DNA from 3 places in the Paenibacillus sp. J31R122 genome. Region 1 is predicted to be linked to each of the others. Evidence: riboswitches for the same ligand, from Rfam matches in the RefSeq annotation. Region 1 holds a riboswitch; each other region holds the start of a gene.

What was found. A riboswitch is a leader RNA that binds a small molecule or an ion and turns the genes downstream of it on or off. The one in region 1 is predicted to bind cyclic di-AMP.
Region 2: it holds a riboswitch for cyclic di-AMP, as region 1 does, so the genes downstream of both, AC0YN7_RS25530 (C40 family peptidase) here and AC0YN7_RS27305 (ubiquitin-like domain-containing protein) in region 1, are expected to answer to the same signal.
Region 3: it holds a riboswitch for cyclic di-AMP, as region 1 does, so the genes downstream of both, AC0YN7_RS11280 (hypothetical protein) here and AC0YN7_RS27305 (ubiquitin-like domain-containing protein) in region 1, are expected to answer to the same signal.

The regions. Positions count from the first base shown of each region.
Region 1 is NZ_JBWDNM010000023.1:51,067-61,290, forward strand. It holds gene yabG (sporulation peptidase YabG) at 1-829, opposite strand, end outside; gene rsmA (16S rRNA (adenine(1518)-N(6)/adenine(1519)-N(6))-dimethyltransferase RsmA) at 904-1,833, opposite strand; gene rnmV (ribonuclease M5) at 1,837-2,385, opposite strand; gene AC0YN7_RS27305 (ubiquitin-like domain-containing protein) at 2,561-3,709, opposite strand; cyclic di-AMP (ydaO/yuaA leader) riboswitch at 3,955-4,136, opposite strand; gene AC0YN7_RS27310 (TatD family hydrolase) at 4,321-5,094, opposite strand; gene AC0YN7_RS27315 (HD domain-containing protein) at 5,112-6,410, opposite strand; gene AC0YN7_RS27320 (AbrB/MazE/SpoVT family DNA-binding domain-containing protein) at 6,680-6,934, shown strand; gene rsmI (16S rRNA (cytidine(1402)-2'-O)-methyltransferase) at 7,056-7,937, opposite strand; gene AC0YN7_RS27330 (tRNA1(Val) (adenine(37)-N6)-methyltransferase) at 7,934-8,602, opposite strand; gene AC0YN7_RS27335 (initiation-control protein YabA) at 8,855-9,256, opposite strand; gene AC0YN7_RS27340 (PSP1 domain-containing protein) at 9,327-10,130, opposite strand; gene holB (DNA polymerase III subunit delta') at 10,134-10,224, opposite strand, start outside.
Region 2 is NZ_JBWDNM010000019.1:38,579-48,802, reverse strand. It holds gene AC0YN7_RS25560 (YfbM family protein) at 1-119, shown strand, start outside; gene AC0YN7_RS25555 (Imm51 family immunity protein) at 136-891, shown strand; gene AC0YN7_RS25550 (DUF4259 domain-containing protein) at 999-1,463, shown strand; gene AC0YN7_RS25545 (DinB family protein) at 1,678-2,154, shown strand; gene AC0YN7_RS25540 (hypothetical protein) at 2,367-2,534, shown strand; gene AC0YN7_RS25535 (S-layer homology domain-containing protein) at 2,820-3,881, opposite strand; cyclic di-AMP (ydaO/yuaA leader) riboswitch at 4,099-4,230, shown strand; gene AC0YN7_RS25530 (C40 family peptidase) at 4,235-4,711, shown strand; gene AC0YN7_RS25525 (hypothetical protein) at 4,786-5,196, opposite strand; gene AC0YN7_RS25520 (DUF2178 domain-containing protein) at 5,365-5,790, shown strand; gene AC0YN7_RS25515 (helix-turn-helix transcriptional regulator) at 5,804-6,004, shown strand; gene AC0YN7_RS25510 (hypothetical protein) at 6,074-6,286, shown strand; gene AC0YN7_RS25505 (DinB family protein) at 6,412-7,143, opposite strand; gene AC0YN7_RS25500 (extracellular solute-binding protein) at 7,476-8,279, shown strand; gene AC0YN7_RS25495 (DUF4265 domain-containing protein) at 8,545-9,024, shown strand; gene AC0YN7_RS25490 (suppressor of fused domain protein) at 9,282-9,899, shown strand; gene AC0YN7_RS25485 (hypothetical protein) at 9,973-10,122, shown strand; gene AC0YN7_RS25480 (hypothetical protein) at 10,119-10,224, shown strand, end outside.
Region 3 is NZ_JBWDNM010000005.1:344,141-354,364, forward strand. It holds gene AC0YN7_RS11255 (histidine kinase) at 1-325, opposite strand, end outside; gene kdpC (potassium-transporting ATPase subunit KdpC) at 400-1,005, opposite strand; gene kdpB (potassium-transporting ATPase subunit KdpB) at 1,034-3,064, opposite strand; gene kdpA (potassium-transporting ATPase subunit KdpA) at 3,084-4,763, opposite strand; gene AC0YN7_RS11275 (potassium-transporting ATPase subunit F) at 4,805-4,882, opposite strand; gene AC0YN7_RS11280 (hypothetical protein) at 5,028-5,435, opposite strand; cyclic di-AMP (ydaO/yuaA leader) riboswitch at 5,557-5,749, opposite strand; cyclic di-AMP (ydaO/yuaA leader) riboswitch at 5,878-6,078, opposite strand; cyclic di-AMP (ydaO/yuaA leader) riboswitch at 6,433-6,608, shown strand; gene AC0YN7_RS11285 (hypothetical protein) at 6,719-7,186, shown strand; gene AC0YN7_RS11290 (amino acid ABC transporter ATP-binding protein) at 7,741-8,463, opposite strand; gene AC0YN7_RS11295 (ABC transporter substrate-binding protein/permease) at 8,456-9,961, opposite strand; gene AC0YN7_RS11300 (hypothetical protein) at 10,190-10,224, shown strand, end outside.

The sequences.
Region 1 (10,224 bases):
GGAAGCGACCCATAGTTTCTATGCCGCCTACACCATCTATCCCGCTTATCGTTCCGTGAATAACATCCGCCAAGTTAATGGTGTCGCGAATCGACGTGTAGCTTGCTTTTATGGCAATATATACCGGGTCTAGAGCATGAATCAATATACGACCTGGTGAGCTGGCGAAGTTAGACCCTACCTGCAACAGCGCTTCAAAATGGGACTGACACGCTCCCGCAATAACAATCAATCCATCTCTGTTCTTCTCATACTCGCGAGCAATACGGACTGCGTTAACAAAGTTCTGTGAATTTTTGTAGCTGCTTAAACTATACAGGTCCATTGGTGTGCGATGCTTGAGCACACCATCGTGCCCCGTAATAACGACGATATCTGGTTTGATCTGCGGCAATAGACGATACAGCACTTCCGCCATCTGTGATTCATGCACATGAAGGCCATGCGAAGGGACATGCATCGTATTATACAATTGCATGCTCTTTCTCAAATAGTTGCTGTCTCCATCGAGATGGAGAACCTTGCCGGGCACCTCAAAGAATGCTTTGCTCTGATGCACCGCTTGCCGAATGTTATCTTCTGTTTCAATGGCTTGACGCTCTCTCTGAGAGTGCATCCGCTGTAAAGAGTCGTTAACTTTAATACGGACTTGCTGCACCGCTCTCGTCGATTCTGGGTCGTTTACGACCGACAGATCAGGAATCGGAGCATCCGCCAACAATCGGTAGTCCGTGCCTTTTAGTATGGCATTATGTGTACGAACAACTTCAACTCGGAACAGCACATCACCGCCATACGATTTGCGGACGACCAGGTCCCCTTGCTTCATGGGTAAATCACCTCTTCGTCTATCTTATGGGCAGGAAAGACGAATGGTGAGTACTTTATGCTGATCCCGTGTAACTACCGCCAGCCCTCTTCCAGCATACCGCGGCTTATACGTGCGAATTCCTCTAGGGAGAGTGTCTCGCCCCGGCGAATTGGATCTATTTCATTCCTCAGCAGCAGCTCATTTAAGGCCTCACGTCGCTCTTTGCCAACGAATGCGGTCAAATTATTAGCCAGTGTCTTGCGACGCTGTGCAAAACTCGCTTGAACAACTCGAAAGAAATGGTCTTCATCTGGAACATCGACAGCGGGCTTATCACGAAGCGATAGCTTTATAACCGCAGAATCAACGTTCGGCTGTGGAATAAATACGGTGTTTGGCACCATACACACGAGCTTAGGCACGCAGTAATACTGAACCGCGACGCTTAAACTGCCATAAGTCTTGCTTCCTGGCTTTGCCGCCATTCGCTCGGCTACTTCCTTCTGAATCATAACCACGATGTGCTCAAGCGGGAGACGCTTCTCAAGCAGCTTCATAAGTATAGGCGTGGTTACGTAGTAAGGCAGGTTAGCCACTACGCTAACTCCTGAAACATCGCCAAACTGATCTTCGAACAATTGCTTCAAATCGAGCTTTAACACATCGCCATGAATGACCGTTGTATGAGATTCATCCGCGAGTACCTCTCTCAGAATCGGTATAAGTCGATTATCAATCTCTACCGCTGTCACTTTGCCTGCTACCGCTGCAAGCCTCTGTGTAAGCGCACCAATGCCCGGTCCGATTTCTAGCGCGCCCTTCGTTTCATCAAGCTCTGCTGCTGTGACAATGTTGTTTAATATATTTTGGTCGATCAGAAAATTTTGTCCCAGACTCTTCTTAAAGGAGAAGCCGTATTTCGCAATTATTTCTTTTGTCCGCTTTGGTGTCGCTACTTCTAACGCCGTTTGTTTTTTTATCGCTGCCGTAATGCCCTGCTTCTGCTGTTCCAATTCGCTCATGGCTTATCCCTCCAGTTTCTCTTCCATCTCACGAAGCGCAGCCGTAAATTCCGCCTTAGAGATACGGAAGCTTGTACAGCGCTTATAAAACTGCTTACCATTCGCATAACCAATACCAAGTATTTTGCCTATGATTAATCGACGATTAGACGCGTCTGGATGCACAATCAACCCTGCTTCCATTAAGTCCTCGAAGGTTATCTCTCCCTCTTCATCTAGAGTCTCCGTACGAAGCTCTGAGAGTGCTCCGCGAATGGCTTCCGGGCTTGCATTCTCAATTCCGATATCACCTTTGTACAAAGCTTTCTCTTGTGGTAAAAAAGCATGCTTGCAGCCCGGCGCATGACGCGCAACAATTTTGCGAATTCGCTCGCCAGCATAGTCGGGATCCGTAAAAATAATAACACCGCGGCGCTCGTTAGCCAGAGCAATCCGGCGCAGTACATCCTCGCCGATCGCAGATCCGTTCGTTTCAATCGTATCCGCCTCAACTGCTCGTTTAATAGCTATAGTATCATCCTTGCCTTCAACGACAATGATCTCCTTGATCACTAAGACCATTCCCTTCCTGAATTATCACTCGCTCCAACGTCTACGGATGGCCTCAGTTGCTACTGTTACTATTAACCTAACTTGTCCGCAAACATGCAAAAAGAAGAGGCAGTGCCTCTCCTTATGATGGCATATTTAATTGCATTTTACGATATGATGATGATAACCCCTTAAATTAGCTTGCGGTAGGTTTATTCGGTCCTAATAAATAGACCGTATAACCTTTCTTCCTACCGAACTTATCCGCACTCTTGGAGCTATCAAAATAAATATCGATTTTATTGCCTTTAACGGCCCCGCCCTTATCTTCCGCGCGGCGGAAACCTATACCTTCGATGTATACCCACCAGCCAATTGGAATAACTTTCGGGTCTACCGCAATGGTCCGTCCCTCTTTAACACGGGCACCCGATGCAGTAATTCCATACTGTGGATGGCTATCATCCTTACCTGTCGACTCTACGCCTGCAGAATATGCAGTTAAGGTGAAGTTCTTAATTACTTTCTTCGCCTTGAACTTCACACCGTTCTTAGTCAGTGTTGGTACACTCTGAGTCTTATTCGAGAGCACCGATACTTTAGGCTCTTCCTTCTTTGAGCCGACTGCTACAACCTGATCGACTGATGCTGTCTGCACAACCTTGTTGACCGACTTCTTTGATACCAATACACCATCCTCATATTGGTTCTCGATTCGTTCAACAACAAGCCCTTCCTTACCGGTCTTCACGAGCTTTTCCTTACCCTTTTCCAGCGTTGGATCGTCTTTCTTTACGATAGAGAACGGCAATACATGTTTCGTTTCCGATACCTTTGTATCGACACGAACTACAGTAACCGTCGTTTCCGCATTAATGACTGATTCCAGCGGAGGTGATACTTTATCTTGACCACGAACAGGAATATTTAATTCCTCGATCGCCGCCTGCACTGTTCTCTCTGTCGTGTATACAGTCGATGCCTTGCCATCAGCCTTCACAATTACCGGTATCGCTTGAGTTACCTCAATACGATCTCCGTCCTTTATCGCCGCGTTAAGCGGCATTGACACCTCATCATGTGGTCCAATTGCGATAGCTTGTTCATCCAGTAGGCGTTGCAGGACCCATTGCTTCGTTTCAACAACGGTTTCTTGTCCATTCACTACTACGGAGACGCTTTTGACAGCCGTTCCGTACAACAACACCAAAAACATGAAAGTCATAGCGATTGAGATAATAGCACTCAAAAGAATCAAACGCAAGTTTTCACGCTTCCATCGCAATGCGAAAGACATGCTGGATGATCGTTTCCCATGGGTGTCCTTTACCTGGAATAATCCCACTTCATCGGTCCTCCTTCATAGCCCCGCCGCCAAGTGTTACGCATGATACAACTGACGCGACTATAGTATATTGGCGTGCAAGCACGCAAACCAGTAATGCTATCTAACCTCCCATCCCCATCTCTAACCCTATGTCGACAAAATCCCGTTTATTCGAAAATAAAAAGAAGCCGTCGACAGAGGATCTGTTTCGTGGCTTCCCGGGTTTTTACACTAGGGATACAAAAAAAATGGGCACGAGGTTTGATCACTCTCTATAAACGCTTACGAGGTTAGCTGACGGGTTCGGGCAAGAGAGCAGCCCTATTCGTAGTACAATGCTCATGGCATCGGCTAAGAAATTCACCCCTGAAGAATTCAAAATGCGGTAATTTTTCCCGCACCTGGTTCCCCCGCTCTCCGAATGGAGATTAAGCGCAAACTGGAAATCCAATACAAAAGTTTAATGCTCTGAGATGAATCATACCTTCATCTGCGCCTAGTTGTAAAGATGCGATAAAAGACGATTTTAGCTAAAAAGAGGGGTAAAGACGGTAAAAATCGGCGATTACCTCTATAAAAATTAGTTTTTACGCCCTAAATGTCTCTAATTCTCTCGAATTCACGTATTATCAATCAATGTTGAAACATTTTTTACCATTTTCACTCGTAATTGATGCGATTTCATCTACTGTTTTGCCCAGTAATTCAGCTATCGTCTCTGCTACACGAGACACATATGCTGACTCATTTCGCTTCCCTCGAAATGGACTTGGAGCTAAATATGGGGCATCGGTTTCGATCAATAATCGGTCGAGCGGAACCCTCTTCACTACCTCTTTTGGAACGCGAGCATTTTGGAAAGTAACAGGACCGCCGAATGAAATATAAAAGTTCATATCTAAGCATTGCTTAGCTGTCTCCCAGCTTCCTGAGAAGCAATGCATCACACCGCCGACCTCTGCTGCATTTTCTTCCTGAAGAATACGAATGACATCCTCATGCGCATCTCGGTTATGAATAACAATAGGTTTTCCAACCTTGCGCGCAAGTCTAATTTGTTCACGAAATACACGCTGCTGCACTTCTTTAGGCGACGTATCCCAGTGATAATCCAGTCCAATCTCTCCAATGGCAACGACCTTCTCATGAGAGCACAGCCGCTCGATCCATTCCAAATCCTCTGGTAGCATATCTATGCTGTCCACGGGGTGCCAGCCGACAGCCGCATAAATAAAATCATACTGCTCCGCAAGCGCCATAGTCGTGGGAATCGTTTCACGATTAAAGCCTATATTTACAAGCATATGTACACCTGCGGCTCTTGCGCGTTCTATAACCTCTGTACGGTCCTCGTCAAACTTGGTCGAGTCTAGATGTGTATGGGTATCAAACAGTAATGTCATGTTAGTGTCAGGCTCCTTTAGTCCAGCTTGAATAATTTTTTTAACGAAGCGCTTAATAAATGCGCAGATTGTTTTAACGGCTCCTCTGGATAATACAAATGATATTGCCCTTGATGCAGGCCGGTAATAGAACGAACAATGTCGGATTTGGCAGATATTTCACTTATTTCTCCTTGGCCATCTAACAACAAAATCGGCGCTTTTCCTTCCTTTTCTCCCTCTTTTTTATCCGGTCGATACACGTCATATGGCAGGTCAAATGGGAAATCAATCATCATATGATAATCAGGATGTAAACCGATAGAAGAGAAGCCATCACTTATTTCATTTAATAGTGCTTCATCCGGGTTTTCAATCGTAATATATTTATATAATTTACGATTCATGAAACGGTCGCATAAGTCACTCAGAATAGTATCATTTTCTTCCGCCCACTGCGTAAAGACCGTTTGAACAAGAGCTTCATCCAGCTTCAAATAATCATATACGGTCAACGTATTGTTCAGTAGACACATCAATGAGTTAGGCAGCCACTCAAAGACATAGCCGCTCGCGTAAAGCTCCTGAGCCCTCTTGAATATTTGCCGTAAAATAATCTCAGAACTTCTTGTTACTGGATGGAAGTAAATCTGCCAATACATCTGATATCGTGACATTAAATAATGTTCTACCGCATGCATACCGCTTTCCTTCACTACAATTTGTCCTTTATATGGGCGCAATACACGCAAAATACGTTCTAAATCAAATGTCCCGTAATTTACACCTGTAAAATAGGCATCTCTCAACAAATAGTCCATACGATCTGCATCCATCTGACTAGAAATGAGACTAACTACGATCGGCTTCGGATATGTCTTCTTAATAACCGAAGAAACCTTCTGAGGAAAATCATCGGATACAGAACGCAGTACACGATTGATTTCAGTATCTTCTAATATTATATTGCACGTCCATTGCTCATGGTCCGTATCGAATACTTCTTCTAAAGAGTGTGAGAACGGACCATGACCGACATCGTGCAAGAGCGCCGCGCATAACGATACTAGCCGCTCCTCTTTAGGCCAGTCTGGAAAGTGATTTCGTTCGAACTGAGAAATAATTTTTCGTGTTATTTCATATACACCAAGTGAGTGTGAAAACCGACTATGCTCCGCCCCGTGAAAGGTTAAAAAGGATGCGCCTAATTGACGAATTCTACGTAATCTTTGAAATTCTTTCGTATTAATCAATTCCCAAATCGTTTGGTCCTGTACATAAATATAGTTATGAACAGGATCCTTAAATACCTTCTCTTCCGTTAGCTGTTCCTTCATCATTATCTCATCTCCTTCGTTCATACTTTCGACACAAACAGCGTGTATTATGTCGAATAGTGTCGTAAATTAGTTTCCAAAATATCAAAGCTGTTGTATTGTAATACATAGTAATACGCCCTTTACAGCTAGTCAAATTGTTATCCTATCAGCTATTATAGCGATATTTATGTTGACTATTTTGGGAATCGTTGGTATTATAGTATTCATAAAAGCAAAAACTATGTCGAACTATGGCGAATATATTTTTAAAGGAGAACTGCTAGATTATGATGAAATCTACTGGTATTGTTCGTAAGGTTGATGAACTAGGACGTGTAGTTATTCCGATCGAGCTGCGTCGCACACTTGGAATTGGCGAGAAGGACGCACTTGAGATTTATGTAGATGGCGAGCGTATTATGTTGAAGAAATACGAGCCCGCATGTATCTTCTGTGGTAACGCAGAAAGCGTATCTTATTTCAAAGGAAAAATAATTTGTCATATTTGTCTTTCTGAGATGCCTGCACCTGTGACAAAATAAAAAAAATAAGTTATAATGAAATTATCTACTTGTTAATTCTAACCTTTTTATATTTCCTTGATGCCTTCCTGCGCTAGAACCCGGCCAGGAAGGTCTTTTTTTTTGCCCAAAATAGCATACCCTATCTGTTCACTTCATTATATACATCGCGCTTCGGTAATCCTCGATCTACTGCTGCTTTCTTAATCGCTTCTTTCCGATCATATTGCTCTTCGTAATGGGCAACATGAGCAAAAATATCTAATTCCGACCACCACATATCACCTTGTGCTTGTCCTGTCTGATCTGATTGCCCAGCACCATCAATTACGATGCAAAATTCACCTAACGGAGGGTGCTCAGCAAACCACTCTATACATTCTGTTACACTTCCTCGGACTGCCTCTTCATGCTTTTTCGTTAACTCTCGTACTAATGCGATGCGACGATCTCCTAGACATTCCAATATAACGTCTAACGTCTTACAAATTCGATGCGGCGATTCATAAAAAACTAATGTTCCTGTCTGTGTGCTTATTTCTTGAAGCCATTTTATTAATGTTTTACGCTCTCGTGGAGGAAAACCGGTAAATAGAAAACGATCCGTAGGCAAACCTGACATGATAAGTGCTGACAGCGCCGCATTTGCACCTGGAAGAGGAATAACCGCAATATCATGCTCTACTGCATCTCTCACGAGATCAGCCCCTGGATCAGATATAGCCGGCAAACCCGCGTCACTTACAAGCGCAATCGATTGACCTTCCAGCAGCAATCTTATTAGCTCAGGCCCGCTTGCTCGTTTATTATGCTCATGATAGCTAACGATTCGGGTACCAATTTCAAAATGAGTGAGAAGCTTGCGCGTCTGCCTCGTATCTTCCGCAGCGATTAGATCAACCTCCTTCAAGATACGTATCGCCCGAAAGGTCATATCCTCCAGGTTTCCTATAGGTGTTGCCACTAAATAGAGACAACCTGCTGATCTATTAGCTGCTTCTGAGAAGCTCTTCTGTATATTCAAACGATCTGCACTCCTTTCTCATACACCATAATTGGCGGCAGTAATTTAATATCAGGCTTCCCATCACGCATCGCTTCTATTAGGACCATATTTGCTTCCGCATTTGCATTGGGATGAACAAATTGAATACGTTTGGGTTCTAGGCGCCATTTTCTCATCGTTTCTACAATATCGAGCAGCCTAGATGGTCGGTGGACCATCGATACTTTTCCTCCTGGACGCACAAGCTTCGTACAAGCCTCTGCTACGTCTTCTAGCGTACAGTGAATTTCATGTCGTGCTATCGCATAATGTTCATTTTCATTCTGCTCACCGGCTGTTACAGGCATGTATGGTGGATTTACTGTAATTGCATCATAAACACCATTTCCCGCTTGCTTAGGATACAGTCTTAAATCTTGTTCGATTATTGTAATTTGTTCGCCCAATTGATTTAACGCAACGCTTCTTCTTGCCATATCAGCCAATCTTGGCTGAATTTCTACCGCATCGATGCGAGCATTGGTTCTCGTAGATAGGAGCATTGGAATTACACCATTGCCTGTACATAAATCAGCAATACGTCCGTGCTTTGGAATACTTGCGAACTTGGATAGCAATACCGCATCCAATGAAAAGCTGAATACTTCCCTACTTTGTATAATCTTCAAGCCATTATCCGTCATTAAATCATCAAGCCGTTCATTTTCAGCTAAGGTTATTTGTTCCGACACGTTTCTGCCGCTCCTTTTATCGTTAAGGTGTTCTTTAAGAAAATAGCCATAATCAAGCGTCAACGGCTGTCGCCGTCCTATACGGCCAAAGCATTTGTTTCGCGGAGATGTATAAGTACATTTATAAGTGAAAACTTATAAATTTTTATATTTTAAAAAAAAATACCGCCCTTGCGGCAAGGACGGCGGTTAAAATGGATTCCACTATTTATTTAGAAAGGATAAACAGAATAAACAGTCACCCTCCGTCCGCAGATGCCCGTAATAAACGTTGCATATGTGGAATCCTTCGTGGTACAACCGCGTTAAATTGTCATGGCCTTCTCCTATAGCTATGCCTGCTTCTGCAAACGCATCCTCATTAAGAGCTTGTCTCTCATGACGCTTCGTGGCTTGTTCACCTTTAGCAGGAGCAAGAATTGCTTCCCGCTGTAGATCTGTCTCTCTCTTAAACACTTGACGCAGCTGGTTATTTTCCTCACTTAGACGCTTATTATCTTCAAGCAGCTCTTTTACCTTCTGCTTCAAAGCGGTAAGCTCGGCATGAAATGCACCGACTCGATTATCCAGCTCATCCATTTGAATGAATATATCTTTCTTCTCCAAGTTCCCACCCCAGAACTTCAAGCGTGAGTGTTACCTCACCCGTGAGAATCGAACGCTGTCTTCTTAATGTCTACTTTATGACTACATCATCCATAGACAGTTCTTTCGGTTTACCTGGTGTATCAAATAACTGTACATACACACTTTTTGTAGATGTATTAATACCAGTAACCTTACCTTCTCCGTATGAGGTAACAACGAACTTCCCAATTGCAGGAAGCTCCTCTCTAATGCTTTCATAATTATCATGCTCATACTTCAAGCAACACATGAGTCGCCCGCATAATCCCGATATTTTCGTGGGATTTAACGATAAATTCTGATCCTTGGCCATCTTAATAGATACTGGCTCAAAATCTCCTAGCCATGATGAACAGCATAATACTCGTCCACACGGACCGATTCCGCCAAGCATTTTCGCTTCATCGCGAACACCTATTTGACGAAGCTCGATTCTAGTACGGAATACGCTTGCTAAATCCTTAACTAGCTCACGAAAATCGACTCTGCCTTCCGCTGTAAAATAAAAAATTATTTTATTGCGATCAAACGTGAACTCTACGTCCACTAGCTTCATTCGAAGCTGGTGACCTTTAATTTTTTCAAGACAAGTACCAAATGCATTTTTAGCCGCTGTTCGGTTCTCTTCTACAACCTTAGCATCAACATCGCTTGCTATTCGGATTACTTTCTTGAGAGGAAGGACGACATCCGATTCACCAACCTGCTTTTGTCCCACCACTACTTTACCATATTCGATTCCACGTGCAGTTTCTACAATGACATGCTCGTCCTTGTTCACGGGATGTTCGACTGGGTCAAAGTAATAAATCTTGCCCGCTTTCTTGAAGCGGACACCGACCACATTATACAAGGATTAGCCCTCCTGTAAGTTTACCATAAGTTGCTCGAATGCAAGCTGTGGCGTCACGTTCGCACGTATTCGTTTACTTGCTTCAAGCGTATGC
Region 2 (10,224 bases), on a different contig from region 1:
GGGAGGAGAATCGCAAAGAAACGCTTTGGCATGAGCTAAAGAGTGAGTTTTACGCTCTTCTGGCTTTTTACGAAAAGGCATTGGCAGCAAAACAACATGTGATATTCAGCGTGATATGAGAGGGGAATCCTGTCCATGAAAAAAGAACGGTTGAAACAATTAAACAGATGGTTTGAACAGGGGGATCATCAAAAGATTATAGACGAGATCGTGGCATTGCCCGACACTGATATAGACTATGAACTCACGGGTCATCTGGCACGCGCTTATAACAATATAGACGGCTATGATGAGGCTATCAGCTTGTTATTATCCGTGCAGGATCAGGGGAAGGAGGATTCCCTATGGTATTTTCGTTTAGGGTACGCTTACTACTATTCCGGGAAATATGAGGAAGCGTTGCAACAGTTTGAGATAGCATATCAATTGAATCCAGCGGACAAGCAGGCCCACAACTTCGTGCAGATGTCCAAGAAAAGCCTTGCAGGCCAGATGAAAAAGAAGGGCACATCTGATCCTGTCATCACAACCTCACAAAAGTATTATCCATCTCCGGATGCAGAACCCCTTTTACCCTTCGTATGGGTGGATCATGCGGATTCGGTGTCGCTGATTTTGAATGTGGGGAGCTATAAAAATAAAATTTTTGCGGAACGTGCTGACGAGGGGGTTGAAGGAAACGGCTATGACTGGGGTTCTTTAGCCGCTGTTTTCATCGAAGAAATCATGCCGGAGCTGGCAGCTCAGATCCAATTTGATCCGGAAGCGAGTATGTTCTGTGCTTACTCAACGGACGGTGAAGCGCTGGAGAGGTTTGCTCTAGGTTTTAAGGCTGCTTGTGAGGATGATACCTTGATACGTGATTTATTTTCCCGTGCGGAGTTGGACTAAGCAGAAGAAGACGAATGGGTGATGGGACTGGATGATGAGGAATCTACTCCCAATGGGAGGAACGGCTGGTAAACTGGGCAATCCATACAGACAGGGAGGAACTAGAGATGGGATCATGGGGCATTAAAGCACTGGAAAGTGATGAAGGATTGGATGTCATCGATTTTCTGCAGGATCGTATTCCAGATCATTTGAGTTTGGAGCTTACCGAACTAATCGCAGTCATGAAGGAAGAAGGTTTACTTGGGAGGTCATTTGAAGAGATTGATTTTTATTATGACAACACAGCGTTGGCACTTGCGGAACTTTATCTGATGTTTCAGGAAACGGGGAAGCTGGAGTACGGTCATGAAGAGGAGAAAAAATCCCTTCTAACTATCCGTTCATTCACAGCCGATGAAACGTCCTTGCGCTTGATCTTGCATTATCTGACGGATATTCGGGATGAAGTGCCGGATGAGGATGGTGGAAGAGAAATCGTGGAGCTGTGGCGCGATTCTCCGAGCTGGGAGACATGGAGGGTTCATCTGGAGCAGCTGATTATGAAAATAGAAGAACGCTTAACCGCGTGAGGAGGCCTGTATTGAAGGATTATTATCTGGAATTGGGCGCACATCCGCAATTGAATGGTTCCCAGGATTTCTTGAAGGATGGGTTTGAATGGAAGTGTCCCATCAGGAGTCTGACACATGGAATCACCTCGGCTCTGATACCCATAAGCCGTTTGAATTTGCCGTCCAATCGTATTAGAATAGAACGGAGACTGATTTGGGAGGCGAACAATATATGTACCGTAAAGTAGAAGACTTTCTGGAAGAATGGACAGCGTCGTCGGCTGGCACGCTGGCGGTTATGAAGGCAATCACAGACGATAAGATGGATACGGCAATTGTAGAAGGTCATAACTCGCTGGGCTGGTTGGCTTGGCATTTGGTAGGATCGGCGGGAGCTTTCGGTCACTTCGCCGGCTTGCAAATTCCGGGCGTTGAGCGCGGTGCTAAGGTGCCGGATCAAATGGCGGAGATCGTGGAGAAATACGAGGCGGTTATCGAAGCTTACAATCGTGAGGCGAAGACATTGAACGACGAGCAAATGGCGGAAGAAATCAACGGATTTATGGGGCTAACGCCACGCGGAAAGTTCCTGCGCCAGTTCATCGACCACCAAACGCATCATCGCGGTCAAATGACGGTTCTGCTTCGTCAGGCGGGCTTGACGGTACCGGGTGTGATGGGACCGACAAAAGAAATGCAAATGAAATAATAAGCACGTGCGATCCGTTGGATCGGTTGAAAGAAGGCTGTCTTACGGCAGCTCAGCAGGAGCTACCTTCGGGTAGCTCTTTTTTTATTTTCTAGCGTGCACAGAGGCACGCATCATCTAGTGGGTGAAAGTCCAACCGAGGGAAGGTCCAAGCCACCTTCGTTATCTAACTTATTCGATGTTAAATGTTCTGTTAATGAGGAAGGCTGCCGATGCATGATGTCAGCAGCCTTCCTCTTTTGTTATTGTATATTGCTGATAATAATTTGACCATTATTGGTAATGCATACGAATATGAATTACTTAGTTATTTAGCTGTTGGGGAAACAGATAAGTATGTCATTCAAATCGCGATTCAAATTTATAATAGCATTGGTTAGAATGGTTTCGATCTCAAGGTGATTTCACTGCGTGGGCGTACAACTGCTGCACTAAGGCATCCGAGTTTTCCACTGTTGGTACGAAATCGCTAGCGAAGTCATAATCGCCGGCAATGTGGTGGCCAATAGTTTGCAAGGAATCAATCTTAAACTATATTCTTACAAGCAGCTTCTAGGTCTATTTATTTGAGATCTCTGCGTAAGTAGAAGGATACAAAAAAGAGTATGAACGTTAGTAGTTCATACTCCTTTTTTATAGGAAAACTATCAAAAGATTTAGCTCGTTTATTGCTGCTCATCCTGGTAGTACATGTAGATTTTCCAGCTGTTGTCGTTCATTTTCTTCAATAAGTAAATACCGTCGGTTGCTACTGTTTCTGTGGTTTGATCGTTAGCTTTAGTAGTTTTTACTTTGTAGCTTCCGCCTGTCGACTCCACCACGGCGAATCGATCTGTTTTATCAATGACCGTTAGTACTTGTTCACTGATTTTCTCCATTTCAATTTCATAACCTTGGTCTACCAGGGAAATTAGTTCTTCAGAATATGAATGGCTAAACGCTAAATAATAACCGGTATAAAATTGCGCATAGACATCATCAAATTGATCGTATGTTTTATCTTTGATTACTTGATTTTCCTTTTCCTCTGAATCTAAAACTGCAGTTGTGAGTAGACCATCTTCAGGTAATGCGCTATTTTGCAAATCTAACGCACGCTGCAACATGACAACAGCTTCAGCACGTTTCGCATTGGCGAAAGGCTTGAATTCCGTTTCAGTGGCTCCTCGTACAATACCAGCTTGACTTGCCTTTATAATAGATGGTTTAGCGTAATATTCGGGTACATCTTTAAATTGCTTCATTTCTCCTTCAAATTGTACAGATGAAGAAAAGGCTCTAACAACCATTGTAGCGATCTCGCCGCGTTTAATAAGTTGATTTGGACCAAATTTTGTTTCACTAATCCCGTTAACGATACCTAAGGAGCTGGCAATGCGAATCGAATCGGAGTACCATTTTCCTTGCTCGACGTCAGTGAAAGTCGTTCCAGGCACATCGCTTGTCAAACCTAATGCGCGAACCAAAATCGAAACAAACTCCGCGCGGCTTATGGAATGGTTTGGCTTTAGCGTTACAATTCCTTCTTGATCCACATAACCCCGTAACAAATCTGCGTTCACAAAATTGTCCAGCTCGTAATAAGCCCAGTGTTCATCAATGTCTGCCGGAAAGTAGTTTTCCAAAGGAGCGATCTCGGCCGCTTTCACTTGTACAGAATGAAGAGGATAAATCAGAAGCATAAATAAAAGTAAGAAGATCGAGCTGCGAAAATAAAGGTTTTTCATTTTGGTGTTCCTCTCTTGGTTGAAAAAATTTTCTCTACGAGAATATCAAAATATAATAGTTTATTCAAGTTGGAAATTATGGGTAAGTACTAGGGGACTCAAGCTTAAATACATATTGTGGATATTAGATTTTTCTAATGTTTATAAAGAAGGATTAGTAAGAAAAAAATAGAAATTTATAAAACCGTAAGAAAAATAATAGAAACGTAAGAAAAATAATTGTATTTTGCCTAATTCCTTTTTAGGAAACGGGGGATCCACTCGGGTGAATTAATCGATTGTTCAATGATTATAGGGAAACCTTCTTCCGAACCCTTAGCTAACCTCGTAGGCATCGAAGGGAGAACCAAGTTGTGAAGAAAATTGTGGCATCATTGTTATTGAGTGTTATGTGTTTTACCTTTGCGGGGAGCGCTTTCGCAAATGGAATGGATATCAAACATGCAGTTGATAAAGTGGTCGGAACCCCTTATAAGTGGGGCGGAACAACTGTTAAAGGGTTTGATTGTTCGGGATTCATATTGTACATATTCAATCAGTATGATGTTGATCTTCCTAGAACCTCAAAAGCACAATCTGAGGAAGGAATAAAAGTAGATCAAGAAGATTTAAAACCTGGCGATCTTGTGTTTTTTAATACGGATGGCAAAGGTGTTTCTCATGCGGGTATATTTATAGGAAACGGACAATTTGCTCACTCTTCAAGCAGTAAAGGTGTCCGGATTAGCAAACTCTCCGAAAACTATTACGAAAAAAGATATGTTACAGCTCGTCGTGTAATATCTGAGGATGCCTATTCCGAAATGACTAGTAAAGATCATAAAGATTAGAAGAGAACAAGCCTGCATGCATATTGTAGGCTTGTTTTTTTGTATATTAAATAATTTAAAAATCGTTCTAAGAACTACCTTTGACCTTCTACGTCCAATTGCTTTCGAATCGACTCAACTGTATATATGAAAGCTTCAGCTGCCTTGTAAGCATCTAGTGCTTTTTCAAGACGCTTTACCTGTTGGTTAAACTCGTTCGGACTTTCAGCGTATTTGACTATCGATCGCGCTATAAAGATCAGATCCTCTCGAGCGGCTTTGACGGTTCGGCCGTGCTCTTTCTCGATCATCTGGACGGCCATATGTGTGTAGATTGCCGAAAACTCTTTATCCTCGATACGCTGCTCTCTAGCCGCAAGATTACTTTCACTAATTTCCCAATCCCCAGAATCGGTTTTCGTAGCTGCCAAACGACCGTCATTTATCATGTTCAGGATTGTCTTATAGTGAACTCCTAGCATCATCGACGCTTCCTTTGCATTCATCAGCCTCACCTCTTATCTCTACTTATCCTTATAATAAATGGTATTTAAGGATAAGTAAGGAAGGGAAGCCATTGCATAACAAAAACTAACTATTGACTACTCCATCAAGACTGGTTAATATGAAGTTAACTTCACGTGAAGTAAACTTCATATTGCGAGATGTTAGGGGTGACTTGCTTGAAAAATAGATTTACAGAGCTTTATTTATGCTCATTAGCCCTTATCATCATGGGGTTATTTGAAATCATTTGGAATAACACGATAGCTAATACAACAGAAGGATTTGTTTCTGGGATTTCAATATTGTTGGTAGGAGTAGGACTTTTAGCTTTCGCTATAACTTCTCACGTTAAATATAAGGCGAATAGAAAACAGTTGGATCGAGAGATGTCCAAAGAATATGACGAAAGAGATGATATCATCGAAGGAAAAGCTTCACTCTTTACCATGCGAATTCTAATGATGGTGACGATACTGATGATGTTTCTTTCAAATTGGCTTACAATTCCAACGAATATTGCTTTATTTCTGATTATAGTTTTGTGTGCGAGTACGAACTTAATAGCCAAAAAATATTATAATCATGTTCTTTAATTAGGAGTAGACTATGAAAAATAGAATAAAGGAGTTACGTATAGAACGTGGTATCAAACAACAAGAACTAGCTGATAAAGTAAGTGTTTCTTCAAGAACAATTATATCTTTAGAGAAACAGCAATATAATCCATCTGTTTTACTAGCCTATCGAATATCTTCAGTTTTTAATTTGTCTATCGAAGAGGTTTTTATATTTGAGGAAGATGACTGATCATCGTTCGAAAATATAATTAGTGAGAAAAATTCAATATAGAAATCATACATCATGGAGGTCAAAAATATGGCATTAAAATTATTGTTTATACTATTTGGAGTAGTCTTAGTATTATGGGGCATATATAGAATGAAAACGGATGAAGCGTTTGTTGGAAAGAATCAGAAGAGAAAAAATTTATTTAATCTTCTAATACATGGACAAGCCTCAGGGATCGGACAATTATTAAGTGGGGTTTTATGCATAATTTTAGGGATTGTATCCTTTATCATTAAATAATTATACACATATATATTTAAGGAGCTGCGGAAATCGTGGCTTTTTTATTTTTAGGCTTTGTTAATTAACATTGTTGATTAATGACAAAATGAAAACCGCCTTATCCAAAAGGCGGTAAATTGGGGCTATTGTGTTGCCGTTTGTTTAGTTTGTCGGTTTAATTTTTTCATTTCCGTTTGCAACTTATTCTTTATACGGGCACATTTGTTCAAATGTAAAAAATTATGTCTTGTTGCTGGCATTAACACAAGTCCCGCAATAGTCTTCTTGCTCCAATATTCAGCAATACCACTTGCTTCTTGAAGAATAGCATTTTCATCAAACAACCTTTTGATTCTACAATCTTGAACTTTATCTCTGAACTCGCCTGGTTGCAGTGACGAAATTATTTGTCGTGTTTGTTTTCCCACAGCTATTCTATATTCTAATAGTGCATCAATATTAATAAGTGAACTTAGTTCTGCGATATTGTCATCACTCATGCTGTTTCCGCTATGGGGAAATTTGATGTTCATTTTTTGTAGCCAATTATCAGAATGAAGCACCTGCTGACTGTCTGCAACTAAAATATTAATCGTCATGTCCTCGACTCTTGCAATATGCCAGAGATGCCATACGATTGAATTTGTTGTATCTGAAGCATTTACTGGATACTTCCTTAATGTACTTTCCTCCAGACTTTCCAAAACGTAATCCTCCAATGTATTGATGCAATCATTACTCATCTTTGATGAGTATAACAAAGCGTGATGATTGAGAAATAGTTCAATCGCTCGAACATGTTCATTTGGATTTAATATGATTTCAGTTAACATCTTATGGTTTTCATTCCAAGTCCTTCGTTGTTCCATATCCATTGAAATCAGCTCCAATTAAAAAGTTGGGAAGCATTGGGACAGTAATCTGCCAAGAAACTAACATATTTTTCTTATTCGACGCTATGTTTTCATATTCCTTGCTGTCCAGAAGGAATGTAAGGGCTTAGACCCGTGGGATGGTGAAGTACTTAGTACTCCCTCAACAAGTTGATTACCTACGAAGGTACCTTGATTTATTTTTCACCAGACTAATTTTCAATAGTGTATGAAACTTTCTAACCATTTTGCAATTATAATCAAACCGTTTATAGCCTCCCTTCGTTTCCTTAAAAAGCACAGATAAAAATCACGTATAAAATGGAGGAAAAATTATGAAGAAGACCGTGTTTCTATCAGCTCTACTGCTCTTTGTCATTACTGCTACCGGATTGTCAGCCTATGCAAAAATGGACCGTACGACTGCGTCCCAGGCGATACCAAATTCCAGCCAAGGTGGTCATGTCATCCGGGTGTACGGACCGGGCGGACCACTTGGACCGATCAAGGAAGCTGCTGAACATTTTTCAGTTGAAACGGGAATCAAGGTGGAAGTAACAGCCGGACCAGAGGGCAAATGGATCGGCCAAGCAAAGCAAGATGCAGATATTATTTTCGGTGGCTCCGAGTATATGCTGCAGGACTTTATCTTTAACCACCCCGAAATGATCGACACTAAATCACGAACGGAGCTTTACCCGCGTGCTGCAGGAATATTGGTGAGGAAAGGAAATCCTAAGAAGATTGAAAGCTTGGAGGATTTAACGAAAAAAGGGGTAAAAATACTCGATGTGAATGGGGCTGGCCAGCTTGGCCTGTGGGAGGACCTGGCAGGCAGAAAAGGGCTGATCGAAGGCATTTACCAAAATATTAACCTTTCTGTAAAGTCGAGTGCCGAGGCCATTGAACAATGGAAAGCGAATTCGAGCCTGGACGCCTGGATTACCTATGAATCGTGGCATTACCGGCTCCAAGATGTGACGGACCTGGTCGAACTGCCCGAAGAAGAAAAGCTCTATCGTGGAACGCCGATCGCCCTGACGAAAATCACCGATCAGAAAAAAGAGGCACAGCAATTTATTGATTATTTAAAAACGGAAAAATCTCACCAAATCTTTCAAAAATGGGGCTGGAAGTAAGGACGAGCCTTAAATCTAAAAAACTGGACTGTAGAATCCATATGGAGTTTAGTACTAAAGTTGTCTTCTGAGCACCCGGACTAACGAGCAAATAGCTCGTTAGTCCCTTTTTTATTACAATTTAATACATTCTCTCTATTTACTTATTCGTTGACTGTTATAATAATTGATAGTTGAAATGCTATTATGGATCATATTGGGAAAAGAGGAATGTTAGAAGTGAGTTTGTCGAAATGTATATGTAGAGGCAGTTGAGGAGCGACGTATGGAAGATAAATTAACATTGATTAAGGTTTTTGCTGAAAAAAATTCACAGGGAACAGTTTTAGAAGAGCTTCCTGCAGAATACCTAAGAAATCAAAAATTCAAATTATGTGCATCTCCAGGGCTAGCTCTCGGCCTTGCGAAAGGAGATACAATAAAACTCCATCCTAACGGAGATTTTGAATTTATAAAACATGGTGGAAATTTCTGCATTCAAATTTACAAAGAGCAGCCTATCAAAGAAAAGATTGAAGCAGTTGAATCTATAGTCAAGCGAGAGCTTTCCGGTTCTTTAGATGGATTTCATAATGGCTCGCTTGCCTTCACCGTTCCCATCAGCAATGGATTTCATGCCACCAATAATGTTTTCAATAAAATTAGAGATTTATTGGAATCAGAATACTATTACTCTAATATTTACAAAAATCCATATAATTTTGAAGATGAAGAGTTAGTTAGTTGGGCTAGAGATCTGGATTAATCGTTTCAAAACGTTAGTTCTTCGGCACCATGCGTGACCATAATATACTCAAAAGCTCAAGAAGTGCAGGAGGCAGATATGGTAGATGAAAGGCACCTTGTTTATTTCAAAGAACTCTTGGCCTTTTTTTACTGAAGGCGCTAGCATCTATTGAGCGTCAGTTTTCCGATGTGGATGATATTGTCCTTAGAGCAAAAGAAGCTGTCATTAAGCACCAATCATCGAAAGGAAACTAAAACTAATAAAGAAAAAAGGTGATGGATGTGCGAATCAATAGAGAGTCAAGCCGAGAAAAAATTCTGAACTTCAACATCAGAAGAACAATTATTCTTAATTTATATATTAAAGAATGGTCTATGCCAGAATATAGAGTCATAATGACAAAACCGGAGATTGGCGTATATATTGAGATCTATTATTTTCCATCAATTAATGATAAAATTCCTGCAAGATTCGCAACAGTCGGTCTATCTAATTCCATTCGAAAAACTGGAAAACCTACTGAGACTGAATGGATGCTAGCTTTAAAACCCGATTTGGGACAAGAAAGCATTGATCGCATATTCTCATATTTCTGCGACCTAATTGCCCATAATATTGAAAATATAAAATCTTCGGAAGTACCGCGAGTAATGACTGAGAGCGCACTCGCACCAGAGAACTGGACTGCAAAAGCCCTCTTGATTGATGAACTAAGAGGAGAAAGTGAGGCTTTAGAAGAAATAAAAATAGGTGAAGAAATAATTAGTGTCTTGTGGGTTATACCAATTACTCCTAAAGAAGCGCGTATAATTTTACAAGAAGGCATAGATGCTTTTGATGCTTACATAGAAAAGCTTCAGCATTCAATAATAGATCCCACTCGTCCTTATTAATAAGCAGCTCAATATCATTCGAACTACCAACCATAGGGCTGAGGAAAATAAGCTGAAGAGGATGGTGCACCCAATGACCAACATTCCAGAAATCAATAGCCTAGAAAATTGGCAAAATGCTTCTCGTGAACGCCGCGATTTGGAGGGGACTTTATTTATGGAGCATCCTCTCAACATATCGAGAGCATCAGAAATATATGCAAACCTAACGACTGGTCAATGATTTCTCAACTTATCCATCAATCTGAGGATGATGAAAAAACTCGTATGAAACCATTCCTAATGAGCCGCTTCCCTGTTTACGAGTGGGTACTGGAGGAGAATA
Region 3 (10,224 bases), on a different contig from region 1:
CATCAACCAGCACAACCTCAGGATTCCGCGCAATGAGGGCATCCAGATTTAAATCCTTTTTCTCCTTACCGTTCTTATACCAATGAATGCTCGGAACCCGTTCGAGGCTTCCAACCTGCTCCACCGTCTCGGGACGCTGCATCGTGGACACCGCGCAGATTACGACATCGATTCCCTGCGCATGAAGCGCGCAGCCTTCCCGAAGCATGTGATAGGTTTTCCCGGAGCCGCTAATCGCCCCGATATAGACCTTCAACCGACCGCTGTGCAGCTTCGAAATAGACAATAAAATTTCTTCAGGCGACTTGCGTTTAAAGCTCTCCATTGGAAGCTCCTCCTACCCTGAGCGAAAGAAAAAGTCTGGAAAGGGTGTGCCTCTCCTGACTTTATGGCCCTACATTATTTTGTCCATTCTTTCAACGCTAAGTTCAACTGTAGTACATTCACACGCGGCTCGCCGAACACTCCAAGATCGCGGCCTTCCGTATGTGTATCCACCAGCTTATTCAGCTCGTCTTCGGAGATGCCGAGCAGCTTGCTAATGCGCGGCACCTGCACGTACGCCGATTCAGGAGTGATATGGGGATCAAGCCCCGAGCCCGAGTTGGTGATGAGGGCGATTGGTAGCTTACTTACCGGAACATCTGGGTTATTCGACTTCCATTCAGTGATGGAATCCTGCGTCCGCTTCAACAGATCTGGATTAGAAGGCCCATAGTTGTTCGTGCCAGAAGCTTCCGCTTTATAATCGATGCTGGAAATCCTGCCTTGGAAATAACTCGGATCAGTAAACTTCTGTCCGATGAGCTCTGATCCTATAATTACACCTTCGCTATTTTTGATTATACTGCCATTTGCGTTAGCAGGCATCACCAGTTGGGCGACACCCGTACTAACTAACGGATAAATAATGCCACACAAGACGAAAAATACGAGGCTGATTCGAATTACAACGCCAAAGGACAAGTGGGCCGTTTCCGACCCGTTATTTGCTGCTTTACTCATTTTATTTCATCCCTTTCATTATTTCGTGCTAAATCCAAATATGAACGATAAGGTCAATCAGTTTGATCCCAATGAACGGAACAACGACACCGCCAAGTCCATAAAGTAGCAGATTGCGCTGCAGGAGCTTTGTGGAGCTCATCGGTTTGTATTTGACGCCTCTCATCGCCAGCGGGATAAGAAGAGGGATAATAATTGCGTTGAAAATCAGCGCAGACAAAATAGCCGAATACGGTGAACCGAGCTTCATGAGGTTGAGGGCTTCCATCTGCGGAATTGCGAGCATAAACATAGCCGGTATGATAGCAAAATACTTTGCCACGTCATTTGCGATACTGAAGGTTGTCAGGGCGCCGCGTGTCATAAGCAGCTGCTTGCCGATCGCGACTACTTCAATTATTTTGGAAGGATCGGAGTCCAAATCAATCATGTTGGCGGCTTCCTTAGCCGCTACAGTACCGCTGTTCATCGCAATACCTACATCAGCTTGCGCAAGTGCTGGAGCGTCGTTTGTGCCATCGCCAGTCATTGCGACTAGTTTTCCTTCGGCCTGTTCCCTGCGAATGACGGCAATTTTATCCTCTGGCGTGCTCTCCGCGATGAACTCGTCGACTCCTGCTTCACGAGCGATCGTCGCTGCCGTCAGCGGATTATCTCCTGTACACATGATCGTCTTGATACCCATTTTACGGAGCTGTTCGAAACGTTCTTTCATACCTGGCTTCACAGTATCCTTTAAATAAATCAATCCGAAAATTTGATTATCTACCGCAACTGCAAGCGGCGTACCACCTACTGATGCGATGGCGTCACTTTTGGAGCTCAAATCCGCGGGAACGGTGCCGCCTTGCGATACCACCCATTTTTTCACCGCATCGACAGCGCCTTTACGCACCTTGCGGCCATCGATCAAATCCATGCCGCTCATGCGGGTTTCAGCTTTAAACTCGATGAATTGTCCGCCTTCAGCAAGCGGAAGGTTGAACGTTAACCCTTTCTTGCTCATAAGTTCCAGTACGGAGCGTCCTTCAGGCGTTTCGTCTTTTAGGGAGCTGACTGCTGCCCATTCGCCTAATGTGCCGACATTCATCTCACTAACTGGTATGAATTCACTCGCCATCCGGTTACCGAATGTAATTGTACCTGTTTTATCTAAAATCATCGTATTAATATCGCCTGAGGCCTCGACCGCTTTACCTGACATGGCCAACACATTAAACTGTGTAACACGGTCCATTCCCGCGATCCCAATGGCTGACAGCAGCCCGCCGATTGTTGTTGGAATGAGACATACAAGCAATGAAATCAATACGGGAATTTCTAAATTAATTTCTAAATAGCGGGCAGTGGGCGCAAGCGTTACGACAACAATGAGAAAAATCAGTGTTAGGCTCGTGAGCAGGGTGTTCAGCGCAAGCTCATTCGGCGTTTTTTGACGCTTAGCGCCTTCTACCAGTCCGATCATCCGGTCGATAAACGACTCACCAGGATCACTTGTAATCTTCACTTTGATCTTATCACTCACAACCCGGGTACCGCCCGTCACTGAGCTGAAATCACCGCCGGATTCTTTGATAACCGGCGCGGATTCACCTGTAATGGCTGATTCATCAACGGATGCGAGACCTTCAATAACTTCTCCGTCCCCTGGAATCATTTCGCCTTGTACAACGACAACGATATCGCCTTTACGAAGCTCGGTGGACGGCACTTGTTTCATTACGCCGTTCATGATTTTGTTTGCCGTAATTTCTTTCTTCGACCGCTTTAAGGAGTCGGCTTGCGCCTTTCCTCGGCCCTCCGCGAGTGCTTCGGCAAAGTTAGCGAACAGGAGGGTGAAGAGCAGAATCAGGAACACGGTCAAGTTGAAGCCGATGCTATCCTCAGTTCCGAAATATCTGGGGAATATAATCATTAACAACACGACCAATGTTCCGATTTCGACTACAAACATGACTGGATTTTTCATCATCGTGGCAGGGCTCAGCTTTACAACGCTATTTTTGGCCGCATTTTTCATAATATTGGCGGTTAATAAGTTTTTTCTATTCGTACTCATGAGTAAAGTTCACCTTCCCTTAACGGATCGTCAAATATTCGGCAATGGGTCCAAGAACAATTGCCGGAAAGAATGTAAGGGCCCCGATAATTAACACGGTTCCTACCAAAATGCCTGTAAACAATTTGTTATCTGTACGGAACGTACCGATCGTCTCTGGAACCCATTGCTTGCGCTGGAGAGAGGCGGCAACAGCCAGCATGGCGATCATTGAAATGTAGCGCCCGAACAGCATAACGAGTCCGGTGGAAATGTTCCAATAAGGTGTATTGTCGCCAAGCCCTTCGAATCCCGATCCGTTGTTGGCCGCAGAAGAGACATACTCATACAGCACCTGCGTTACGCCGTGATAGGAAGGATTCGTAATGGCGGCCGTTCCGACATCTGTAGCCAGCGCGAGCGCTGTTGGCGCTAGGATGATGAACGGATGGACCAAAATGACAATCGCGATCAGTTTCATTTCGCGAGCTTCGATCTTCCTTCCGAGAAATTCCGGTGTCCTTCCGACCATTAAACCGGCAAGGAATACGGCCAGAACCGCGTACATCAGCATGTTAATCAGTCCAACACCCTTGCCTCCGAAAACATTGTTCAGCATCATTAGTGCTAGAGGTGTAATGCTGCCAAGCGGCGTCTGCGTATCATGCATATTGTTGACACTTCCTGTTGTCGCTGCTGTGGTTACGGTTGTGAATAGACTAGATTGAGCAATACCGAAACGAACCTCTTTACCCTCCATGCTGCCCTGGGAGGCATCAATACCAAGCTCGTTCATAACAGGGCTACCTTTTGTCTCAGAGAAATAATTGAGAGATAAGAATACAAGAAACAAAATCAACATAGCCGAGAAAATAACCCAGCCCTGCTTGCGGTTTTTGGCAAATAATCCGAACGTATACGGCAGTGCGGCCGATAAGCACCACATCGATAAAATATGGATCACGTTAGTAAGTGGATTCGGATTTTCAAATGGATGAGCGGAGTTCACTCCAAAAAAACCTCCGCCGTTCGTTCCGAGATGCTTAATAGATTCCAGAGAAGCGACCGGACCGATCGCAATTTGCTGCTCAGCACCTTCCAAGGTCGTTACCTTTAATGTAGAATCGAGCGTTTGCGGAACCTGAAGCGCCACAAGCGCTAACATGACGATGAAAGCAAGCGGTAAAAATACGCGAACATGCGCTTTTACAAAGTCTTGAAAGAAATTTCCTATCGTTCCGCCCTTGCTCGTAATCGCCCTTATGAATGCAATAGCGACACATAAGCCTGTTGCGGCGGAGGTAAACATCAGCATTGTAATGACAGCCATTTGCGAGAAGTAGGACAAGCCGGTTTCTCCGCTGTAATGTTGAAGGTTCGTATTGGTCATAAAGCTGATAATCGTATTGAATGACAACGTTTGTTCCATGTTGTCGATGCCGTTCGGATTAAGAGGCAAAAACTTCTGCATCCGTAATATCAAATAACCCAAGGCAACGAGCACGATGTTCGTAATGATAAAGCTAAGCGCGTAAACCTTCCAGGTCATGCCTTTGCGTTCTTTCAAACCGAGCAGCCAGTAAATGGGGCGTTCCGCAAAGGAGAACCACTTATCCGTCCGGTTTTCTTCGTTTGAGAATACATGAAACAAATAGGTGCCCAAAGGTTTAACGAGCAGCACCAATATGATAATAACGATAGCAATTTGAAAAATGCCCATGTTTTACATATCCTCCTCAGAGAGCTTTGTTGAAAATTAGACTAAAATTTCTCCGGATTTATTAAGGCGTAACCCAGGTATACAAAGATAAACACCGTAAAAATGTAGACGATGATCATTTTCGTTCGCCTCCCGCATCCTGAATAACGCGTTCGCACCAAAATAAAAATGCGGAAAATAACCCAAAGGTCGCGGCTAGAATCAATACCATGTACACATCTAACATGTACGTTCACTCCCCGTATTTTTAATTATTAAATCCGATTATTCGATAAGCGTTCTACCTAGAAACGAGACCTCGCTGCTAGTGGTATGGATGATATAATTCGCTCCCACAGCTTTATAGATCATGCGCGGGTTATTCGTGTGTGTGATGACGTAAATCGGCTTAGCCGTCCATTTCCGACAGATCTGAATATATCGGCAGCAAAGGGTAAAGCTTCTTTCGAATAGGAATACTTTACCTACAGAAAAATCCGGTATAGCCCAAGTATTTATATCTTTCGTATCTACTATTAGGATGTGCTTCACCCCAAGTAATTCCATTCTTCGCTTTTCTTCTGAGTTGTTCGCGATAGCGGCGATAGGAAAACCTTGAGTAATTAGGTGACGAATGAAGCCTTCCCCTGTGTTGTTCGGTGCGGATACAAGAATGCATTCTGGATCTTTCATTTCGATTCTCCTCCTGATTAATTGAAGAGAAGACAACAAAAAAGAAGCCTGCAAGAAGAGGAACTCTTCTCGCGGCTTCTGAAGGCACAGGAAATAAACCCGTGTCTTTCGCACGATAGTCGTTGCCTCTCTCGATACGCTTGCGAGGTTAGCTGTCGGATTCGGGCGTGAGAGTCGCCCTACCTATGCGCAAGTAGCTTGCACATAGGATTCACCCCATGCGCCAGATACATTGTCCCTATTAAGGACTTCAAGTATCATGGCTGCTGTTGGTTCCCCCGTTCCTTTGCTCAAGGATTCAGCGATTAAGATGCATGGTGAAACGTATTTTCTATATTTTAAGAAACCACAGCCCTTACGCCCTGTGGTCGTAGCTTCCGATTACAAGCCTCATCATCCTCTCTCTCCAAAGCAGCACTTGCCAAATGAATCTCATTTATGGCTGCTGCCTATACCACGCTTACGAGGTTAGCTGACGGATTCGGGCGGTGAGAGTCGCCCTACCCAGTCTTGGGGAACGATATGCGTTCCAGAGACCGGGATTCACCCCAAGCATCACACCAGAACAGCTCTCACACCGTCTGTGCAACACTTTCATGTGGTTCCCCCGTTTTCCTAAATGGAAATTAAGCGTTCTAACAAGGAATCGTTGTATGAATCCTGAGATGAATCATACGCCTGACAAAAATTCCTGTAAAGAATCACCAAGATTCAAATTTGACAATAAACGGTATTCAGATGGATCTTATAACTATCACAACCCTTATATGCTCCTTGTAGCTGCTATTATCTCGGTATCTCTCGCATATCGCAAAATAGTCAGCTTGGAGAAGCATTGTGGTAGATAATAAGGGCATGATGTGGATTAATACGCTTTCATTGACTAAATTGATCAAATAATAAGCAAAAAATGCTCAAATTACAGTTTACATTTTTATACTACCGGAGTAATATTCAGTTCAATACTATACCGAATCAAATTAGGATAGGCAGTTGCTTATCCGAAACGCATAAATCCCGAATAGGGATGCGGGGGATCCAAACGAAGGTATTCGTAAGTTAGAATCCTTCATGGGGTGAATCCTGTAAGGCATGCTGAAAGCATGTAGCAGGTAGGGCGCTCGCAAGCCCGAATCCGTCAGCTAACCTCGTAAGCGTATTGTGAGAGAACCGCTACCCGTACTTTCTTTGCATGATGATGCGAGAGAAGCCCGTGTGCAGAGTTTCTCTGCTCAGGGGCTTCTTTGCGTGCTATTTTATATCAAATTAATGGAGAAAGAAGAGTGGCAGCATTGAATATCACTAAACCTCTGCCTGCTATACATAGTGACTACTTGAAGAACTGTAGAGTTGGCTTAATGGAAATCTATCGGTTTGACTGCAGGACGATCGAGAAACAGATGCCCGAAATCAATGGCGGAAGCAATTGCGGACTATTGAAAATCGCCAGCGGCAGCATTAATGGCTGGGGTGAATATATACTTCCATGTGAGAAGAAATATTCGGATTTGGTCCAATGGGCATCCGTTTTCAACCATCTCAAGGGCCTCTCCGTACCGGATGCGCTTGTGTTTGTACAATCTCACGCTGAGGCATGGGGGCAGGATAGAACCGATCTTGTTAAATCTGCCTTGTCAGACTTAGCTGATAACCTGTACAGGCGAACCGTATTTCATGAACCTATTATAGATGATGAGATGCTGGATCGATCCTATTTAATTCATCTTTCGCAGTCCTATTATGCTTTCTAAAAGACTAGCTTATTCTCGTTTTCACGCGATACTGCCCAAATGAAAGCCCCTCTTGTTTGCGCAAGGAGCGAATAAAGTTTTGCGACCCCGGGTTTAAGGCAAGGTCTTTAGCTGAAGTACCGATATTGGCTTATTCAAGAGGCGGACAACAATTATGGTAGAGGATCTGTAAGGAGTAAGGTAGGAAGAGGTAGTGAACGCACACCTGGCTATTCACTTTAGTGAACTAATTAGGGCTTTATTAGAAAATGAGTCAAATTAGTCTCAGATTCTAAAGTGTAAGGCGAGTGAACCGAGGAGCGGGCTTCGACTAGTGAGGGAAACTCACTAATGTGTGAGTGAAACCTCATTAAATGGTTGGAGTTAGGGGCTTGAAAATGAAATAGTGAGGCAAACCTCACTCGCCATGAAGTTAGGTTCATGGTGAATGAGATTTACCTCACTATTTGTTTTGTATGATGGAGCTGAATTTTTTTGTTCAATGAAATAAAGCTGTGTCCATAATGATGTTCATTTTAGAAAACATTTTAATGCTATATTTTCGCTAACGATTCTTACAGGACCTGCTCCAGAAATCTCTTGGCGCGTTCGCTTTGCGGGTTAGTGAAAAATTGCTCTGGTTTCGTACGCTCGACAAGCTTGCCGTCGTCGAGGAAATAGATCGTGTCCGCTGCCTCTCTTGCGAACTTCATCTCGTGGGTTACGATGAGCATAGTCATGCCGCTGTCCGCAAGACCGCGGATGACATTCAGCACCTCTTTGACCATTTCCGGGTCGAGCGCTGAAGTAGGCTCATCGAACAGCATAATGTCTGGCTCCATCGCAAGGCTGCGGGCGATAGCGACACGCTGCTTCTGACCGCCTGACAAGCGGGACGGAAAGCTATCCGCTTTATCCGATAGGCCGACACTTTCGAGCAGCTCCTTTGCCTTCAGGCGAGCCTGCTCAAGCGACACGCCTTTAACCTTCATTGGAGCGAAAGTAATATTATCGATTACGGTCATATGCGGGAACAAGTGAAAATGCTGAAATACCATACCGATATGCTGACGTACACCGGCGATATCCGCTTTTGGATCGGTTATCGAAGCACCGGCAATAGTAATAGATCCTGAAGTTGGCGTCTCAAGCCTATTTAAGCAGCGAAGGAAGGTGGATTTTCCTGAACCGGATGGCCCGATCAACGCCACCACCTCACCGCGCTCAATCGACGTAGAAATTCCTTTTAAAACCTGATTTTTCCCGAATGTTATAGTTAAATCCTTTACATTAATCACTGCGGCGCAGCCTCCTTTCGAGCTTACGGGCAAACGAAGTTAAAATGAGAACGAGCACGTAATAAATCGCGCCGATAAACAAGAGCACCTCTAATGCACGGAACTCGATGGACTGCACGACATTTGCGCGCCGTAATAAATCGGATACACCGATGACGGATACGAGCGATGATTCCTTCAGCAATGCAACGCATTCGTTTACGAGTGCAGGCAAAATATTGCGCAAAGCCTGCGGGAAGATGATACGGATCATCATCGTGCGATATGGGATGCCGAGTGCGATAGCCGCCTCGCGCTGCCCTTTATCAACCGCCATAATACCGCCGCGAATTGTCTCGGACAAATAAGCAGCAGAGTTTAGACCGAATGCGAGCCCGGCCGCCATCAAGGCAGGTATATCATAGTTGAATAGCTGTGGAGTCGCGTAATAGATGATTGTGAGCTGCACTAACAGCGGTGTGCCGCGGAATACGGATGTATAAGCCGTAGCGAACCACTCGAGCGGCTTAATGCCGGATATTTTGAATAGTGATAATATCGAACCCCAAATAAATCCGAAAATCGCTGAGACAAGCGTAAAGAGCAGTGTTACATTAATACCTTTTAGAATATAAGGGATATAGCCCTGCAGTACGCTGAAGTCAATATTCAGATTAAGCAGCTTATCGGATGGCTTCTTCTCTGCTGAAAACCACTTTTGTATGATTTCCTCCAGCTTTCCGTTATCGGACATCTCCGAGAGCACGCCGTTAAAAGCAGCTGTTAGTGCTGAGTCTTTCGGAAAAGCTATAGCATAGCCATTCTCAGCCGAATCGGCTGGAAGGAAGTTCATGACCAAATCAGGGTTTGCATTAGTCATTTCGACAGCGACAGCATCCTCCACGATGGCAGCATCAATACGGTTTGACTTGAGCTCCAGAATTAGATCTGGAATTTTATTCAGCTTCTTGAGCTGCGCCCCTTCAATTGTTTCTGCGAGGAGATCCTGTACAGAACCAAGCTGAACGCCAACCTGTTTCCCAGCCAGCGACTCAGCTGTTTCAATCGGAGCAGACTTTTTGGAAACAATTGTGTTGCGGGCCGCGTAATAAGTAGTGGAAAAATCAACGCTCGCCTTTCGTTCTTCTGTAGCGGACATACCGGACATAACGAAGTCGACGCGACCTGTTTGAAGTGCGGCAACTAGACCGTTGAAATCCATACTTGTGATTTCCAGTTCATAACCGAGCTTATCGGTGATATACTTGGCAATATCAATATCTAAGCCGATTATTTCACCATTATTTTTGGCATCCACGCTCTCATAAGGCGGATAGTCAGGCGAGGTACCCATCACAAGCTTCTTTTTCTGTCCAGATAGGGGCGAGTCAGTTGCACTTGCAGCACTGACGGAATGCGAGTCAGCGGTTCCTAGCTGAAACAATTGCCCAAAGACCAGAACCAGAACGACGAACGTGATGAGAGTGATGTAAAGGAATGATAACTTTTTTCGATTCATAGTGTCCTCTTTCTTCTAAGTTGTGTATGTGTGCAATCAAGTCGATGCAACCCTTTATGAGTAGGCAACTTAGAAATTATATGATTTACGGTATCCATTTGTAAATAACCTAGCAGCACGGTTTTGTAACATCTTTATGAGTATTGAAGTCGTATTTGGGCGATATTTACTGTTATACTATCCAAAAAGCATAAAATCTATTTTTATCAAGGAAGGGAGGTGAATACATTGTTCGAACTTGAGCTGCATGACGTCGCCCCATA